DNA from 3 places in the Streptomyces sp. NPDC094448 genome. Region 1 is predicted to be linked to each of the others. Evidence: riboswitches for the same ligand, from Rfam matches in the RefSeq annotation. Region 1 holds a riboswitch; each other region holds the start of a gene.
The links. A riboswitch is a leader RNA that binds a small molecule or an ion and turns the genes downstream of it on or off. The one in region 1 is predicted to bind thiamine pyrophosphate.
Positions count from the first base shown of each region.

Region 2: another riboswitch for thiamine pyrophosphate. It lies ahead of thiO (glycine oxidase ThiO); the one in region 1 lies ahead of ACIQ9E_RS28050 (thiamine ABC transporter substrate binding subunit).
Region 3: another riboswitch for thiamine pyrophosphate. It lies ahead of thiC (phosphomethylpyrimidine synthase ThiC); the one in region 1 lies ahead of ACIQ9E_RS28050 (thiamine ABC transporter substrate binding subunit).

Region 1 is NZ_JBIWGU010000017.1:78,951-84,548, forward strand. Features, by position in the region: gene pyrH (UMP kinase) at 154-960, shown strand; gene frr (ribosome recycling factor) at 1,119-1,676, shown strand; gene ACIQ9E_RS28040 (phosphatidate cytidylyltransferase) at 1,676-2,914, shown strand; gene rlmN (23S rRNA (adenine(2503)-C(2))-methyltransferase RlmN) at 3,082-4,188, shown strand; TPP riboswitch at 4,263-4,373, shown strand; gene ACIQ9E_RS28050 (thiamine ABC transporter substrate binding subunit) at 4,457-5,560, shown strand.
Region 2 is NZ_JBIWGU010000009.1:207,854-213,451, reverse strand. Features, by position in the region: gene ACIQ9E_RS19370 (thiazole synthase) at 1-568, opposite strand, end outside; gene thiS (sulfur carrier protein ThiS) at 710-925, opposite strand; gene thiO (glycine oxidase ThiO) at 922-2,205, opposite strand; TPP riboswitch at 2,203-2,315, opposite strand; gene ACIQ9E_RS19355 (hypothetical protein) at 2,422-2,760, shown strand; gene ACIQ9E_RS19350 (NAD(P)/FAD-dependent oxidoreductase) at 2,882-4,093, shown strand; gene ACIQ9E_RS19345 (Rv2175c family DNA-binding protein) at 4,224-4,589, shown strand; gene thiE (thiamine phosphate synthase) at 4,884-5,549, shown strand.
Region 3 is NZ_JBIWGU010000011.1:122,390-127,987, reverse strand. Features, by position in the region: gene ACIQ9E_RS22255 (hypothetical protein) at 1-499, shown strand, start outside; gene thiC (phosphomethylpyrimidine synthase ThiC) at 548-2,359, opposite strand; TPP riboswitch at 2,353-2,531, opposite strand; gene ACIQ9E_RS22245 (YibE/F family protein) at 2,807-4,237, shown strand; gene ACIQ9E_RS22240 (SsgA family sporulation/cell division regulator) at 4,276-4,710, opposite strand; gene ACIQ9E_RS22235 (helix-turn-helix domain-containing protein) at 4,891-5,598, opposite strand, start outside.

The DNA.
Region 1 (5,598 bases):
TTTCCCACGCAGTCACAGGCCGCGTGGGCCCCGGGCGGCGCCGTTGCGCCCGGAGCGCCGGACGACCGCAGATCTGACGAGGAGGCCATTGCCGACAGGGACACCAGTACCCACCGGCGATGGCCTTCCTCGTATGTGCACGAGGAGATCTCCATGAACAAGGGCGCGGACGCCACCCAGGCAGTTGGCGACAACAGCGACCACGACCACGACGGGAAGCACGACGTGAACGAGCCCGGTGCCGGACGCTTCATGCTGAAGCTCTCCGGAGAGGCCTTCTCCGGCGGGACGGGCCTCGGAGTGGACCCCGACGTCGTGCACGCCATCGCCCGCGAGATCGCGGCCGTCGTCCGGAGCGGCGCCCAGATCGCGGTCGTCATCGGCGGCGGCAACTTCTTCCGCGGCGCCGAGCTGCAGGTACGCGGCATGGACCGGGCCCGCTCCGACTACATGGGCATGCTCGGCACCGTGATGAACTGCCTCGCGCTCCAGGACTTCCTGGAGAAGGAGGGCATCGACTCCCGGGTCCAGACCGCCATCACCATGGGCCAGGTCGCCGAGCCGTACATCCCGCTGCGGGCCGTACGCCATCTGGAGAAGGGCCGTGTGGTCATCTTCGGCGCCGGTATGGGCATGCCGTACTTCTCCACCGACACCACCGCCGCCCAGCGCGCCCTGGAGATCGACGCCGAGGCCCTGCTGATGGGGAAGAACGGGGTCGACGGGGTCTACGACGCCGACCCGCGGACCAACCCCGGGGCGGTCAAGTACGACGCGCTGGAGTACGGCGAGGTCATCACCCGGGACCTCAAGGTCGCCGACGCCACGGCGATCACCCTCTGCCGTGACAACGCCCTGCCGATCCTCGTCTTCGAACTGCTGGCCGCGGGCAATATCGCCCGTGCGGTACGTGGTGAGAAGATCGGCACGCTCGTCAACAGCAAGGGCACCCGAGCCTGAACCCGGGGGGTGTCCCGGGCGTCCCGGAACGGACGTCCGACGATATCCGGGGATGGACAAAGCCCTGCCGGTCGGACACCGTGCAGGGAAGACGCGACAGGTTCCGCCCGACCGGGCAGTTGTCAGCCGGGCCTACTCAAGACACGCAGGAGCAAGTGGTGATCGAAGAGACCCTCCTTGAGGCCGAGGAGAAGATGGAGAAGGCCGTCCTGGTTGCCAAGGACGACTTCGCCGCGATCCGCACCGGACGCGCGCACCCGGCGATGTTCAACAAGATCGTGGCCGACTACTACGGTGCGCTGACCCCGATCAATCAGCTCGCGTCCTTCTCGGTGCCCGAGCCCCGGATGGCCGTGGTCACGCCCTTCGACAAGACGGCGCTGCGCAATATCGAGCAGGCGATCCGCGACTCCGACCTCGGGGTCAACCCGAGCAACGACGGCAACATCATCCGTGTGGTGTTCCCGGAGCTGACCGAGGAGCGCCGCCGCGAGTACATCAAGGTCGCCAAGACCAAGGCCGAGGACGCGAAGATCTCCATCCGCGCGGTCCGCCGCAAGGCCAAGGAGACCATCGACAAGCTCGTCAAGGACGGCGAGGTCGGCGAGGACGAGGGCCGCCGTGCGGAGAAGGAGCTCGACGACACCACCGCGAAGTACGTGGCGCAGGTGGACGAGCTGCTGAAGCACAAGGAAGCCGAGCTGCTCGAAGTCTGATGAACGACGCTTCCTGGGGGGCCCCGCAGCGGGCCGACTACGTCGGGGGGTGGCGTCCGCAGGACCGGGGCCCGCTTTCGGCGGGTCCCGCGTACGACGGGCACGACGCACAGCAGACTCGGCCCATGCCCATCGTGCCGGACTTTCCCGACGCAGGTAGAGACGCCGGCGGTCCCGGTGACCGTGACCGCCGGAACGACAGTGGCCGGGGGGCCGCCGAGCCGGGCCGCCCCCTGTTCCGCGATGAGCTTCCTCGGGAGCCCGCACCGGCCGGGCCGCAGCCCCCGCCGGCCGGCGGCCCCGGGGACCCCCGCGGCGGCGGGCAGGCTCCCGGCGGTCCGGACGCATCCGGCGCACCCGGTGCCGCCGGAGGTCCGGCAGCGGCGGGCCCTGCGGACGCCGCCGGGGCGGTGAAGGCGAAGAAGCGGGCCGGCCGTGATCTGCGTGCGGCGATAGGGGTCGGAGTCGGCCTCGGCGCGGTGATCGTCGCGTCGCTTTTCGTGGTCAAGGCCGTGTTCCTCGGCGTGATAACGGTCGCCGTCGTGGTCGGGCTGTGGGAGCTGACCTCCCGCCTCCAGGAGCGCAAGGGCATCAAGGCCCCGCTGGTGCCGCTCGCGGTCGGCGGCGCGGCGATGGTCGTCGCCGGGTATGTGCGCGGCGCCGAGGGCGCCTGGGTCGCCACGGCCCTCACCGCCCTCGCGGTCCTGGTGTGGCGGATGACGGAGCCCCCCGAGGGGTATCTGAAGGACGTCACGGCGGGTGTCTTCGCCGCTTTCTACGTGCCGTTCCTGGCGACCTTCGTGTCGATGATGCTCACCGCGGACGACGGGGCGCAGCGGGTGCTGACGTTCCTTCTCCTCACCGTGGTCAGCGACACCGGCGCGTACGCGGTCGGCTGGCGTTTCGGCAAGCGGAAGCTGGCGCCGAGGATCAGCCCGGGGAAGACCCGGGAAGGCCTGCTCGGCGCGGTCGGCTTCGCCATGGTCGCGGGCGCCCTGTGCATGCAGTTCCTCATCGACGGCGGCGCCTGGTGGCAGGGGATCCTGCTGGGCCTCGCGGTCGCCGTCACGGCGACCCTGGGCGATCTGGGCGAGTCGATGATCAAACGGGATCTCGGCATCAAGGACATGGGCACCCTGCTGCCGGGCCACGGCGGCATCATGGACCGCCTGGACTCGCTGCTGCCGACGGCGCCGGTAGTGTGGCTGCTGCTGGTGGTGTTCGTCGGGGCCGGTTAGGGGCCGCACCGTGCGCGGCCCGGAACCGGGGCCGCGCACCGTTCAGAGGTACGGCCGGACCGGCCGTACCCCCGGCAGGCCCCGGTGACCTGCTGTTTCGCCGGGAAGGGCCCGTTATCCACAGGATGGCGGGCCCTTCTCCGTATCTCTGCGACACTGGATGGACCATGCCCAAGCCCGGAGAACTCACTTTCATCGCGCCCCGCGGAGCCAAGAAGCCCCCGAGGCATCTCGCCGACCTCTCGCCGGCCGAGCGCAAGGACGCCGTCGCCGCGATCGGCGAGAAGCCGTTCCGCGCCCGCCAGCTCTCCCAGCACTACTTCGCGCGGTACGCCCACGATCCGGCGCAGTGGACGGACATCCCGGCCGCCGCGCGGGAGAAGCTCGCCGCGGAGCTGCTGCCCGAGCTGATGTCGGTGGTGCGGCATATCTCGTGCGACGACGACACCACCCGCAAGACGCTCTGGAGACTGCACGACGGGACCCTCGTCGAATCGGTCCTGATGCGCTACCCGGACCGGGTGACGATGTGCATCTCCTCCCAGGCGGGCTGCGGGATGAACTGCCCGTTCTGCGCCACCGGACAGGCCGGTCTCGACCGGAACCTGTCGACGGCGGAGATCGTGCACCAGATCGTCGACGGTATGCGGGCGCTGCGGGACGGCGAGGTCCCCGGCGGGCCCGCCCGGCTGTCGAACATCGTCTTCATGGGCATGGGCGAGCCGCTGGCGAACTACAAGCGGGTCGTGGGCGCCATCCGCCGGCTCACCGACCCCGAGCCGGACGGCCTCGGGCTCTCGCAGCGCGGGATCACCGTCTCCACGGTCGGTCTGGTCCCCGCCATGCAGCGCTTCGCCGACGAGGGCTTCAAATGCCGGCTCGCCGTCTCGCTGCACGCCCCCGACGACGAACTGCGCGACACCCTGGTGCCGGTCAACACCCGCTGGAAGGTCCGCGAGGTCCTCGACGCGGCCTGGGAGTACGCGGAGAAGTCCGGCCGCCGGGTCTCCATCGAGTACGCGCTGATCCGCGACATCAACGACCAGGCGTGGCGGGGCGATCTGCTCGGCAGGCTGCTGAAGGGCAAGCGGGTCCATGTCAATCTCATTCCGCTGAACCCCACCCCCGGCTCCCAGTGGACCGCCTCACGGCCGGAGGACGAAAAGGCGTTCGTCGAGGCCATCGCCGCCCACGGGGTGCCGGTGACCGTACGGGACACCCGCGGTCAGGAGATCGACGGGGCCTGCGGACAGCTCGCCGCCGCCGAGCGGTGACGGACCGGACACATTCCGGGACCGCCCCTGCCATGGCGGGATCCGAGCCTTGTAGTCTGGCCTGAACATTTGCATATTTCCGACAGGGGAGCGCCACAGCGCTGAGAGTGCGGTACCCACGGGGCCGCAGACCCTCTGAACCTCGCCCGGGTCATTCCGGGTAGGAAGTTCGGTCTTTCACTCAAGCTGTTGCGCCCTGCCCGGATTCCCTCGGGGATCCGGGCAGGGCCGCGTCTCTTCCTGGCCTTCACCAGGAGGACTTCGACCAGTGAGCAGTAGCAGTATCAGAAGGGGCGCGGCGGCCGCGCTGGCCGCCGCACTCGGTGTGACCGTGCTCGCCGCCTGCGGCGGGGACTCCTCCGCCGAGAAGGAGCAGGGCGGCGGCAAGGCCTCGAAGACCGTCACCCTCGTCAGCCATGACTCCTTCGCCGCCTCCGAGGACGTCCTCAAGGAGTTCACCCGGCAGACCGGCTACACCGTCAAGATCCTCAAGAGCGGTGACGCGGGCGTCGCGCTCAACAAGGAGATCCTCACCAAGGGCTCCCCGCAGGGCGACGTCTTCTTCGGCGTCGACAACACCCTCCTCTCCCGCGCCCTCGACAACGGCATCTTCACCCCCCACGAGGCGAAGGGCCTCGACCGGATACCCGCGGCGGTCCGCCTCGACGGCGACAAGCACCGGGTCACCCCCGTCGACACCGGCGACATCTGCGTCAACTACGACAAGAAGTACTTCGCCGACCGCAAGCTCGCGCCGCCCGTCACCTTCGACGACCTGCTCAAGCCCGAGTACCGGAACCTGCTGGTCGCCGAGAACGCGGCCACGTCATCGCCGGGCCTCGGCTTCCTCCTCGGCACCGTCGCCCGCTACGGCGAGGACGGCTGGCAGGACTACTGGAAGAAGCTCAAGGCCAACGGCCTCAAGGTCGTCGACGGCTGGGAAGAGGCCTACAACCGCGAGTTCTCCGGCTCCGCGGGCGGAAAGAAGGAAGGCGGCGACCGGCCGCTGGTCGTCTCCTACGCCTCCAGCCCGCCCGTCGAGGTCCTCTTCGCGGAGCCGCAGCCCAAGGAGGCACCGACCGGGGTCGCCGCCGGCACCTGCTTCCGGCAGGTCGAGTTCGCCGGACTGCTGAAGGGCGCGAAGAACGAGGCCGGCGGCAAGGCGCTGCTGGACTTCCTCGTCTCGGCGCCGTTCCAGGAGGATCTGCCGCTGAACATGTTCGTGAACCCGGTCGTCGAGGGCACCAAACTCCCCGAACTGTTCACCCGCCACGGCGCGACGATCACCGACCCGGCGACGCTGCCGCCGGACACCATCACGAAGAACCGGGAACAGTGGATCCAGAAGTGGTCGTCGACCGTCGTCAAGTGACGGCCGGAGGACCGGAACGCACGGACCGGGCGGCGGCA
Region 2 (5,598 bases), on a different contig from region 1:
TCGCCAGGACCGCGTCGGACGCCGTCCCGGCGCCCGCGTCCAGAATGACCGGCACTCCGGCGCTCTCCACGATCAACTGGAAGTTGTGCGGATTGCGGATGCCGAGGCCCGAGCCGATGGGGGAGCCCAGCGGCATGATCGCCGCGCAGCCGGCGTCCTCCAGCTTCCGGGCCAGCACCGGATCGTCATTGGTGTACGGGAGGACGGTGAAGCCGTCGTCGACGAGGGTCTCGGCCGCGTCGAGCAGCTCCACCGGGTCGGGCAGCAGGGTCCGTTCGTCGGCCACGACCTCCAGTTTCACCCAGTCGGTCCCGAGGGCCTCCCGGGCGAGCCGGGCGGTGAGCACGGCCTCCCCGGCGGTGAAGCAGCCCGCGGTGTTCGGCAGGACGGCGATGCCGAGCCGGTCGAGGACGGAGAGCACCGAACCGTGGACCGTGGGGTCGACGCGGCGCATGGCGACGGTGGTGAGGCGGGTACCGCTGGCGACCAGGGCGCGTTCCAGCACGTCGAGACTGGGCGCACCGCCCGTACCCATGATCAGCCGGGAGCCGAAGGTGGTGCCGGCGATGGTGAACGGATCACGGCCCGGTGCCGGATCCGGGGCCGGCGCGGCGGGTGACGGCGCCGGGCCGGTGCGGTGCGCCGTGGCGCCGTTGCGGGAGCGGGGGGCGGCCGGGGGCGGCGGCGGGGCGAGATCGGACACGGCCGGTCAGCCGCCCTGGACCGCGGTGAGGACCTCGACGCGGTCGCCGTCGCCGAGGAAGGTGCCGGGCCACTGGCCGCGGGGCACGACCGTCTCGTTGACCGCGGCGGCGACCCCGGCCGGTGCCGGGGTGAGCGTGGCGACGAGGGCGTCGAGAGTGGTTCCGGTGGCGAGTTCACGCCACTCGCCGTTGACGGAGACGAGCGGGGGAATGCTGTTCATACGAGTTGCTCCTGGGAGGCGGGGGCGGCGGGGAGGAAGCGGTCGGGGGTGAAGGGATGGACTTCCTCGGGGAGGGCGCCGGTGGCGAGCGCCGTCGCGATCGCATCGCCGGTCAGAGGAGTGAGGAGGACGCCGTTGCGGTAGTGGCCGGTGGCCAGCAGCAGTCCGGGCAGCGCGCTCGGGCCCAGCAGTGGGGCGTTGTCCGGAGAGCCGGGGCGGAGTCCGGCCCGGACCTCGGTCAGCGGCAGTTCGGTGATGCCGGGGACCAGTTCGTGCGCATCGCGCAGCAGTTCGTAGACCCCGCCCGCGGTGACGGTGGTGTCGAAGCCCAGCTCCTCGCTGGTCGCTCCGACGACCAGCTCGCCGTCGGCCCGGGGGACGAGATAGACGTGGCTGCCGCGGACGACGGCGCGCACGGTCCGGGAGAGGAAGGGGGCGAGCGGCGGGGGTACGGCCAGCCGGAGCACCTGCCCCTTCACCGGGCGTACGGGTGGCACGGCATCGGGGGGCAGCCCGGCCAGCCGGCCGCTGAGACTGCCCCCGGCGAGCACGGTCTGCCCGGCGCGCAGTTCGGTGCCGTCGCCGAGGAGCGCGCCCGCGGCCCGGTCGCGCTCCACCAGCAGCCGGTCGGCCCGGCTCCGGTGGAGGTGCACCCCGGCGCGTTCGCAGGCGGTGACCAGTGCCGCCGTCAGCCGCCGGGGGTCGACCTGGTGGTCGCCGTCGACCCGGAGCCCGCCGCGGACCCCGGGGGCGAGCATGGGTTCCAGGCGGCGGCACTCCCGGCCGGTCAGCCACTGCGAGTCCAGCCCGGACCGCTGTTGGAGGGCGTGGAGTTCCCGCAGATGGGCGCGGTCGTCGGCGTCGAGGGCGACGGCGAGGGTGCCGCAGGCGCGGTAGCCGACGGAGTGCCCGCTCACCTCCTCCAGTTCGGCGGCGAAGGCGGGATAGCGCCGGGCGGATTCCAGATTGAGGGCCAGCAGGGTCTGCTCGCCGTAGTGGAGTTCGGTGACGGCCGCGAGCATGCCCGCCGCCACTCCGGCCGCGCCGCCGCCCGGCTCCGGGTCGGCGACGGTGACCTTCAGCCCGCGCTGCGCGGACCGCCAGGCGACGGCGAGCCCGATGATCCCGCCCCCGATGACGAGCACATCGTCCCGGCTCCCGGCCCGGTCGGGTGCGGGTGGTGCCACGATGCGGGGTGACGGGGAGCGCGGCGCGGCTTCCTCGGGCGGCGCGGCCGGCCGTGCGGCGGCCGGTGCGGATGCTTCGGGGGTACGCGACATGGGCGTCCAGCCCCTCCCTTCGCCGGCATGACCCGGATCAGGTTCGTACGGTCGGAGGCCGGTCAGCCTCCCTCTCAGCCCGGTCCGTCCGGGCTCCCGCGAGTGCTTTACGGTGGCCAGCCTAACCCCCGGGTCCGCAGCGGAGTAAGACGGTCGGGGCGGCTGCACCGGGCCGGTCCGCAGGGGACGCCCGGACACGAGGAGAGGCTTTCACCCATGGCGGGCTCACTGGACGGACGTGTGCTGTCCCCGGTCGCCGATCAGGCGCCGGGCCAGGTCGGCACCCGTACCCGATTCGACTACCACGAGGAGGAGGGCCGGATCTGGGCCGAGTACGAGGGGGGCGACGTGGTCCACGGCCGTCTGGTCGGCACCAGGGAGGGCGACCGCCTCGACTTCCGCTATGTGCAGCTCAAGACCGACGGCGGCACCTCGTCGGGCCACTGCGTCTCCACCGTCGTCGAACTGCCCGACGGGCGGCTGAGGCTGGAGGAGAGCTGGTCCTGGGAGTCCCGGGACGGCAGTGGTACGAGCGTGGTGGAGGAGCTGCCCTGACCGCGGCTGTCCGGGGCCCCATATCCCTGATGGAATGTCAGGTGCTTAAGGTGGAGGGGTGAACGATCAGCAGACGGAGCGGGTGCGGCAGCCGGCGGGCGTGGTCGTCGTCGGTGCGGGCATGGCCGGGGTGCAGACGGCGGTCGCCCTGCGGGAGCTGGGCCACAACGGCTCCGTGACGGTGATCGGGGCCGAGCCCCACCAGCCGTACGACCGGCCGCCGCTCTCCAAGGCGGTCCTGCTCGGGACGGCCGAGGGATCCGCCTTCGAGGTGGACTTCGAGGGGCTCGGGATCGAACTGCGCCTCGGGCTCGCCGTGACCGGGCTGCGCGCCGCCGCCCGGGAGCTGGACACGGAGGCCGGGCCCGTCCCGTACGACGTCCTCGTCCTCGCCACCGGTGCCGAGCCCGTGGCCCTGCCCGGTGCGGAGGGCGTGCCCGGGGTCCATCTGCTGCGGACCCTGGACGACGCCGAACGGCTCAGGCCGGTGCTCGCCCGGCAGCACGACGTCGTGGTCGTCGGTGCCGGTTGGATCGGGGCGGAGTTCGCCACCGCGGCCCGCGCCGCGGGCTGTGCGGTCACCGTCGTGGAGGCCGCCGGGCGGCCGCTGGCGGGCGCGCTGCCCGCCGAGGTCACCACCCCGATGGCCGACTGGTACGCCGAAGCCGGGGCCGAGCTGATCACCGATGCCCGGGTGGCGTCGGTGGAGCCCGGGGCCGTGGTCCTGTCCTGCGGTCGCCGGATCGCCGCGGGCGCCGTCGTCGTCGGTATCGGGGCCCGTCCCGCCACGGCCTGGCTGGCCGGTTCCGGCATCGCGACCGGCCCCGACGGTTCGGTCACCGCGGACGAAGGACTGCGCACCGGTCTGCCCGGGGTGTACGCGGTCGGGGACTGCGCCTCCTTCCCCTCCGCCCGCTACGGCCGACGTCTGCTCGTCCACCACTGGGACAATGCCCTCCAGGGCCCGCGCACGGTCGCCGCCAACATCATCGGAGACCTGGAGGCGGCCGCCCGCCCCGAGGACGCACCGCCCGGACCCGCCGCGGCCCCCGCCGTCTACGACCCCGTGCCGTACTTCTGGTCCGAGCAGTTCGGCCGCTTCGTGCAGTACGCGGGCGACCACGCCGGGGCCGACACCCTCCTGCGGCGCGGCGATCCCGCCGACGCCGCCTGGTCCGTGCTCTGGCTCCGGGACGGCGCGCTGGTCGCGGTACTCGCCGTGGGACGGCCCCGCGACCTGTCCCAGGGCCGCCGGATCATCCAGTCGGGCGGACGGCTGGATCCGGTCGCCGCGGCGGACCCCGCGACCCCCCTGAAGGCCGCCGCCCGCTGATCCGGCCCGGGTTCCGGCGGTGCTCCGGCCGCCGCCGCCGGCCGGCCGCCGGGTGCGGCGTGGGCCGGATGGCCGCTGTCCGAGGGGGCTCCCGCTACCCACTGTCGGCCCCAGATGGCACGCTTGTCCTGTGACCGAGATTGACGAAAAGATTGATGCCCTCGTGCCCGCCTGGCTCACGCTTCCCGATATCGCGGAGAAGCTGGATGTCGAGGTGACACGGGTGCGACAGCTTGTGAAGGAAGGCGGCCTGATCGCGGTGCGCCGCGGAGAGAACCGGGTTCTCCAGGTCCCCGCCGCGTTCATCAGCGGTGAGAAGGTCGTCAAGGGCCTTGCCGGCACCCTGACCCTGCTCAAGGACGACGGCTTCACCGACGAAGAGATGCTGGAGTGGCTCTTCACCCCCGACCCGACCCTCCCGGGCACCCCTGCCCAGGCCCTCAGTGAGAACCGCGGTACGGAAGTGAAGCGACGGGCCCAGGCGCTCGCCGTCTGACTCCGCCGCGGGTCCCCGGCAACCGGCGACCCGGCCCGGCGGGCGACCCGGGCCGGCGGCTGGCCGCCCGGGGCCGCGAGCCGGTGCCCGGTGTCGGCCCCGCCCGCGGGACGCCGCGGACCGGGGCGCTGCCCGGCTCCCCGCCGGTCCGGCCCTGCCCGCCTCCGGTCCGGCGCCTGCCCTGCTCCGGTACGCGGTCGGGTCCGACCGCCGGGCGCCGCACCGCTACCACCGGGTACTTTGCCGGGCCGGGCCCGACCGCGTACCGCCGAACCACCCCTGGGGGAATCCACCATGCCCGCGACACCGCACCACCGCGCCCGGCTCGCCGACGCCCGGCTCTATCTCTGCACGGACGCCCGGACCCGCCAGGGCGACCTCCCCGAGTTCCTCGACGCGGTGCTCTCCTCAGGCGTCGATATCGTCCAGCTCCGCGACAAGGGCCTGGAGGCGGCCGAGGAACTGGCGCATCTGGAGGTCTTCGCCGACGCCTGCCGCCGCCACGGCGCCCTCCTCGCGGTCAACGACCGCGCCGATGTCGCCCATGCCGCCGGTGCCGACGTCCTCCACCTCGGCCAGGGCGATCTGCCCGTACCCGCCGCCCGCGCCCTGCTGGGCGACGGGATCCTCGTCGGCCGCTCCACCCACAGCACCGCCGAGGCCGGGGCCGCCGCGCTCCAGCCCGGCGCGGACTACTTCTGCACCGGCCCCTGCTGGCCCACCCCCACCAAGCCCGGCCGGCACGCACCCGGCCTGGACCTGGTCCGGGCGACCGCCGCCCTGGACACCGACCGGCCCTGGTTCGCCATCGGAGGCATCGACGAGGGCAACCTCGACCAGGTGCTGGACGCCGGGGCCCGCCGGATCGTCGTCGTCCGGGCCGTCACCGAGGCCGACGACCCGGGTGCCGCAGCCGCCCGTCTCAGCAAGCGGATACGGGAACGCTGTGACCAGCCATGACGTGAACCGGGCCTGTCCGAAGGATGGACTGCGGTTGGGACACCTCCGT
Region 3 (5,598 bases), on a different contig from region 1:
CGCGCCGGTCCTCGCCGGTACGGCGGCCCTGATCTTCCTGCTCGTCGGCCATCTGCTGAAGATGCTCGACCCCCCTCCCTCCTTCGCCTCACCCCTGGTCTCAGCGGGCTGGTTCTTCGCGGCCCTGACCGCGGCGGCCATTCTGACGGCGGCGATCGGACTGCTGATCACCGCCGTGCGCAACAGCTCCACCCAGGTACCGGCCGCGGAGCATGCGGAAGAACTCCCCGACGAGGTCGCACGGGCCAAGGACGCCTGGCTCCATGCCGTACTGGAACGCGGTCTGCTGCCCTTCCTGCGGATCACGCTGGAGGACCCCAGCTCCGATCCGCTCTCCCCGGCACCCCCGCGGCAGCCGAACCGGATACCGAAGATCGGCTACGACAGCCCGGATTTCACCAGCCCCGGCGAAGGCGCCACGGCCGGTCAGCGCCCCACCTTCACCAGCCCCGACTTCACCAGCCCGGACTTCGGCGGCCCCGATCACCCACCCGAGTGACCGGGGTGCCCCGGCGCCGACGGCGCCCAACTCGGCTTACGGCCCTGATCAGTCGGCCAGCGGCAGATAGACGCGGTTCCCGCTCGCCGCGAACTCCTCCGACTTCCGGAGCATGCCCTCCGCGATCTCCTCGTCGCTCGCCCCCTGCGCCGCTGCCTCGTCCCCGCCGAACTGCTCGGCGATCGAACGACTGATCTTCATCGAGCAGAACTTGGGACCGCACATGGAACAGAAGTGCGCCGTCTTCGCGGGCTCGGCGGGCAGGGTCTCGTCATGGAACTCCCGGGCCGTATCGGGGTCGAGCGCCAGATTGAACTGGTCCTCCCAACGGAATTCGAAACGGGCGTCCGACAGCGCGTCGTCCCACTCCTGGGCATCCGGATGCCCCTTGGCGAGATCGGCCGCATGCGCCGCGATCTTGTAGGTGATAACACCGGTTTTGACGTCGTCCCGGTTGGGCAGACCGAGGTGCTCCTTGGGCGTCACGTAACAGAGCATCGCCGTGCCCCACCAGGCAATCATCGCAGCCCCGATACCGGAGGTGATGTGGTCGTAGGCGGGCGCCACATCGGTGGTCAGCGGGCCGAGCGTATAGAAGGGGGCCTCCTCGCAGATCTCCTGCTGGAGGTCGATATTCTCTTTGATCTTGTGCATCGGAACGTGACCGGGGCCCTCGATCATCGTCTGCACATTCATACGCTTGGCGATCCGGTTGAGTTCCCCGAGCGTCCGCAGCTCCGCGAACTGCGCCTCGTCGTTGGCATCCGCGATCGACCCGGGCCGGAGCCCGTCACCGAGGGAGTAGGTGACGTCGTACGCCGCGAGGATCTCGCACAGCTCCTCGAAATGCTCGTACAGAAACGATTCCTTGTGGTGCGCCAGACACCAGGCGGCCATGATCGAACCGCCGCGCGAGACGATCCCGGTCTTCCGGCGCGCGGTCAGCGGGACATACCGCAGCAGCACCCCGGCGTGGACGGTCATATAGTCCACCCCCTGCTCGGCCTGTTCGATCACGGTGTCCTTGTAGACCTCCCAGCTCAGCTCCTCGGCCCGGCCGTCGACCTTCTCCAGCGCCTGGTAGAGCGGCACCGTGCCGATCGGGACGGGGGAGTTGCGCAGCACCCACTCGCGGGTGGTGTGGATATTGCGCCCGGTGGACAGGTCCATGACCGTGTCAGCGCCCCAGCGGGTGGCCCAGGTCATCTTCTCGACCTCCTCCTCGATGGAGGAGGTGACCGCGGAGTTGCCGATATTGGCGTTGACCTTCACCAGGAACCGCTTGCCGATGATCATCGGTTCGATCTCGGGATGGTTGACGTTGGCGGGGAGCACCGCCCGGCCGGCGGCGATCTCCTCCCGTACGACCTCGGGAGAAACGTTCTCCCGCAGCGCCACGAACTCCATTTCGGGGGTGATCTCGCCCCGGCGGGCGTACGCGAGCTGGGTCACCGCCTGTCCGTCGCGGCCCCGGCGCGGCTGGCGCGGCCGCCCCGGGAAGACCGCGTCGAGGTTGCGCAGCCCTCCGCGCGGCGAAGTGTGCCGGACGCCGTCGTCCTCCGGGCGCACCGGACGGCCCGCGTACTCCTCGGTGTCGCCGCGCGCGACGATCCAGTGCTCCCGCAGGGGCGGCAGCCCGCGGCGTACGTCCGTCTCGACGGTGGGGTCGGTGTACGGGCCGGAGGTGTCGTACAGCGTCACGTCCCGGCCATTGGTGAGGTGCACCTGACGGACCGGCACCCGGAGATCGGGGCGCGAGCCCTCGATGTACCCCTTGTGCCAGCCGGGCGTGCGAACACCGTCGGCCGCCACCGGGGCGGCGGGTACGACGGCAGGCGTGCGTGCATCCTGAACGGTCATGAAGACCTACTCCCTACGCCGGCATTACCCGGTAACAGGTTCGGCGGTCGACGCAGCGATTCCCGTGACCGGCACCTTCGGCGCGTATATGTCCCGCATATACGTCCGATGGTGCGTCGACGGAGGTCAGCGCCCTCTCAGCCCGGTGCTCCGAGCTCCCGCGTGTGCAAAGGTGACACCACGCTAGCGTCATTTCTGGCGTGCTGAACAGGGGCCCCCGTCCGTTCTTGCGATGATCGGTCGGTGACGTCATCAGCGCCCGGTCCCCAGGGGGGTCCCGACTCCCGGTTCGCGTACGGTGCGGCGGACGGCGGCGGTCAGGGGTACGGCCCCGGTCCGGACCCCGCCCCCGTCCCTGCCTCCGCCGCGGCACCTCCCCCGACGCCCGCCCGGGCACCCGCCCGCAGCCACGAACACGCGCACGCGCCCCCACCGCCGACGACTCCGGTGCCCGCACACCTTCACGGGCACAGTCATGGGCACAGCCACAGCCATGGACCGGCCGCCCCCGTCTCACGCCATCTGCGCCGCATCATCGCCGCGGTGCTGATTCCTTTCGCCGCGGCCGTCGTCGTGGGTCTGGCCGTCCTCTGGCCCGGCTCCGCCCCAGGTCATGAACGCACCGGCGTCGGCTTCGACCGCCAGACCGAACAGGCGGTCGTCACCCGCGTCGACCCGGTCGACTGCAAGTCGGTCAACTCCGCGCAGGTGCCTCCGACCGGTGACACCAGTACGCCCCAGGGCCGTGAGGCCGTCGCGGCGCAGCAGGGCGACTGCAAGAAGGCGACCATCAGGATCACCTCCGGGCCTCATCTGGACCGGATCATCGCCGAGATCGTCCAGCCGGACGCGTCACGGCAGTTGGAGCGGGGGCAGCAGCTCGTGGTGGCGTACGCCCCCGATGCGCCCCGCGACCTCCAGTACTCGGTCATCGACGTGAACCGCCGGTTCCCGCTCGCCGTGGTGGCCGGGGTCTTCGCCCTGGCCGTGGTGCTGGTGGGGCGGATGCGCGGGGTGATGGCGCTGATTGCGCTGGCCGCGTCCTTCGCCGTGCTGACGCTGTTCATCCTCCCCGCGATCCTGGAAGGCTCCAATCCGCTGGCCGTCGCGGTGGTCGGCTCCAGTGCGATCATGCTGATCGCGCTCTACGCCTGTCACGGCATCACCGCCCGTACCTCCGTCGCGGTCCTCGGCACGCTGATCTCGCTGCTGCTGATCGGGCTGCTGGGCTCGCTGTTCATCGACTGGGCGGCGCTTTCGGGCAATACCGACGACAACACCGGGCTGATCCATGGGCTCTATCCGGGCATCGACATGAGCGGACTCCTGCTGGCCGGTGTGATCATCGGTTCACTCGGGGTGCTCGACGATGTGACGGTGACCCAGACGTCGGCGGTATGGGAGCTGCGCCAGGCGGATCCCGGCATGGGACCGCGCGCGCTGTACCGCGCCGCCATCCGGATCGGACGCGACCATATCGCCTCCGTGGTCAACACCCTGGTCCTCGCCTATGCGGGCGCCGCACTGCCCTTGCTGCTGCTGTTCAGCATCGCGAAGAGCGGGGTGGGGACGGTCGCCAACAGCGAACTCGTCGCCGAGGAGATCGTCCGGACGCTGATCGGGTCGATCGGTCTGGTCGCGTCGGTTCCGGTGACCACGATCCTGGCCGCTCTGGTGGTCTGCGCCGACCGGCCGGATGCCCGCGTCCGGGACGGCGCCGAAGGCACTTCCGGGCACCCGGCCGAAGGGTCCGGGGCCCGGCTGCCGCAGATGTCCGCCGAACCGGCGGCCGGCGGGCCGGTTCCGGAGATCCGGCCCGCGGGCCGGGGCGGGCTGCCGGGTCTGGGCGGCGGCAAGGGCCGCCGCCGCAAGCGGTAGCGGTACGGGTCCCCGGGCGCGCCCGGGGACCCGTACGGTCAGCCCGCGTTCTCCTCCGCGAGGATGCTCCGCAGCACCTGCTCCAGTTCGGCGCCGAAATCCCCGAACGCCCGCTCCTGGCCCAGCGGAACCAGCCGGTCCGTACGGTCCAGGAAGGCCACGACGGGTGCCGCGCTCACCTGGAAGAGGGCGAGTTCTCCGCCCACCTGGAGCCGGATCCCGAGGTCCGCCGACTCGTCCGGCCCCAGCGGTGCGATGTGCACATCGCCGTCGCCGCTCGGCCCGACGATCCCGTCGAGCAGCAGATCCCGGCCGAAGGCCCAGGTCACCGGCGCGTCTCCGGGCAGATGGAAGGTCATCCGCACGGCGTACGGATCCGCGGCCGCATAGCGGAGCTCCACCGGGATCCGGAACGACAGCTCCTCGGAGACGAGGAAGCTCATCAGTACCTCGGCCTGGACCGACTCGTGCATCGTGTACCCCGCAGTGACGGAAGCCCGGATGGGCCTGGTGGGCAGCCTTCTTGCTGAAGCCTGGCGAAACGGGTCAGGAAGGACTCCCCTGACGCTCTCCTCATAATCGTGCGCTAAGTCACCAGAGGACTACAAGGAGTGATTTTTCAGATACTGATAGACGCCTCGAACGAAGGGCCGTCAAGCGTCCGGCAGACGAGCGGCGAAGGCGAGTGAACCGAGCAGTCCGCCGACCCCCGACCGGAGCTGCCCGATTGCCGGAAGCAGCCGTTCCGATCGGTCGAGGGGGAGGGATATCGCCATCGCCGCGGCACGGGCGCCCGCGGGCGGCGGTACGGCGATCGCGGCACAGACCGTGTCGAGCGTGTACTCCTGCCGCTCCACGACGGGTTCCGCGCGCCCCCGGGCCACCAGCCGTTCGAGCAGGCTGCGCCGGTCCCGTACCGAATACGGCGTCAGGGCGCGCACCGGGTGCCGGTCGAGATGGTCGTGGAGTTCGGCGGTGTCCAGCCGGCCGAGCAGACACTGGCCGATCGCATGGGCATGGCCGGTCTCGCGGAAATCCGCCCATTCGCTGACGGCGGGGGCGTACGGGGTGTCCGATACGGCCACCACCTGGATTTCGCCGTCGCGGTAGACGCCGAAGTAGACGGGGGCTCCGATCGCGTCCCGCCAGTGCTCCAGGGAGTCCGCCGGCCTGGTGCCGGGGCCGGGCTCCGGCCGTAGCCCCGGGCGGAGGACCGGAGGCGGATCGCCGTCCGCCCCGGCGACCGGTTCTGTTCCTGACGCGCCCGATTCCACACCAACTGTGCCCGCTTCGGGACTGCTGCGACGATTCTGCACAGCGGAAACAAGGGAAGCGGCAGGTGCAGAAGGCACATGGGGCAC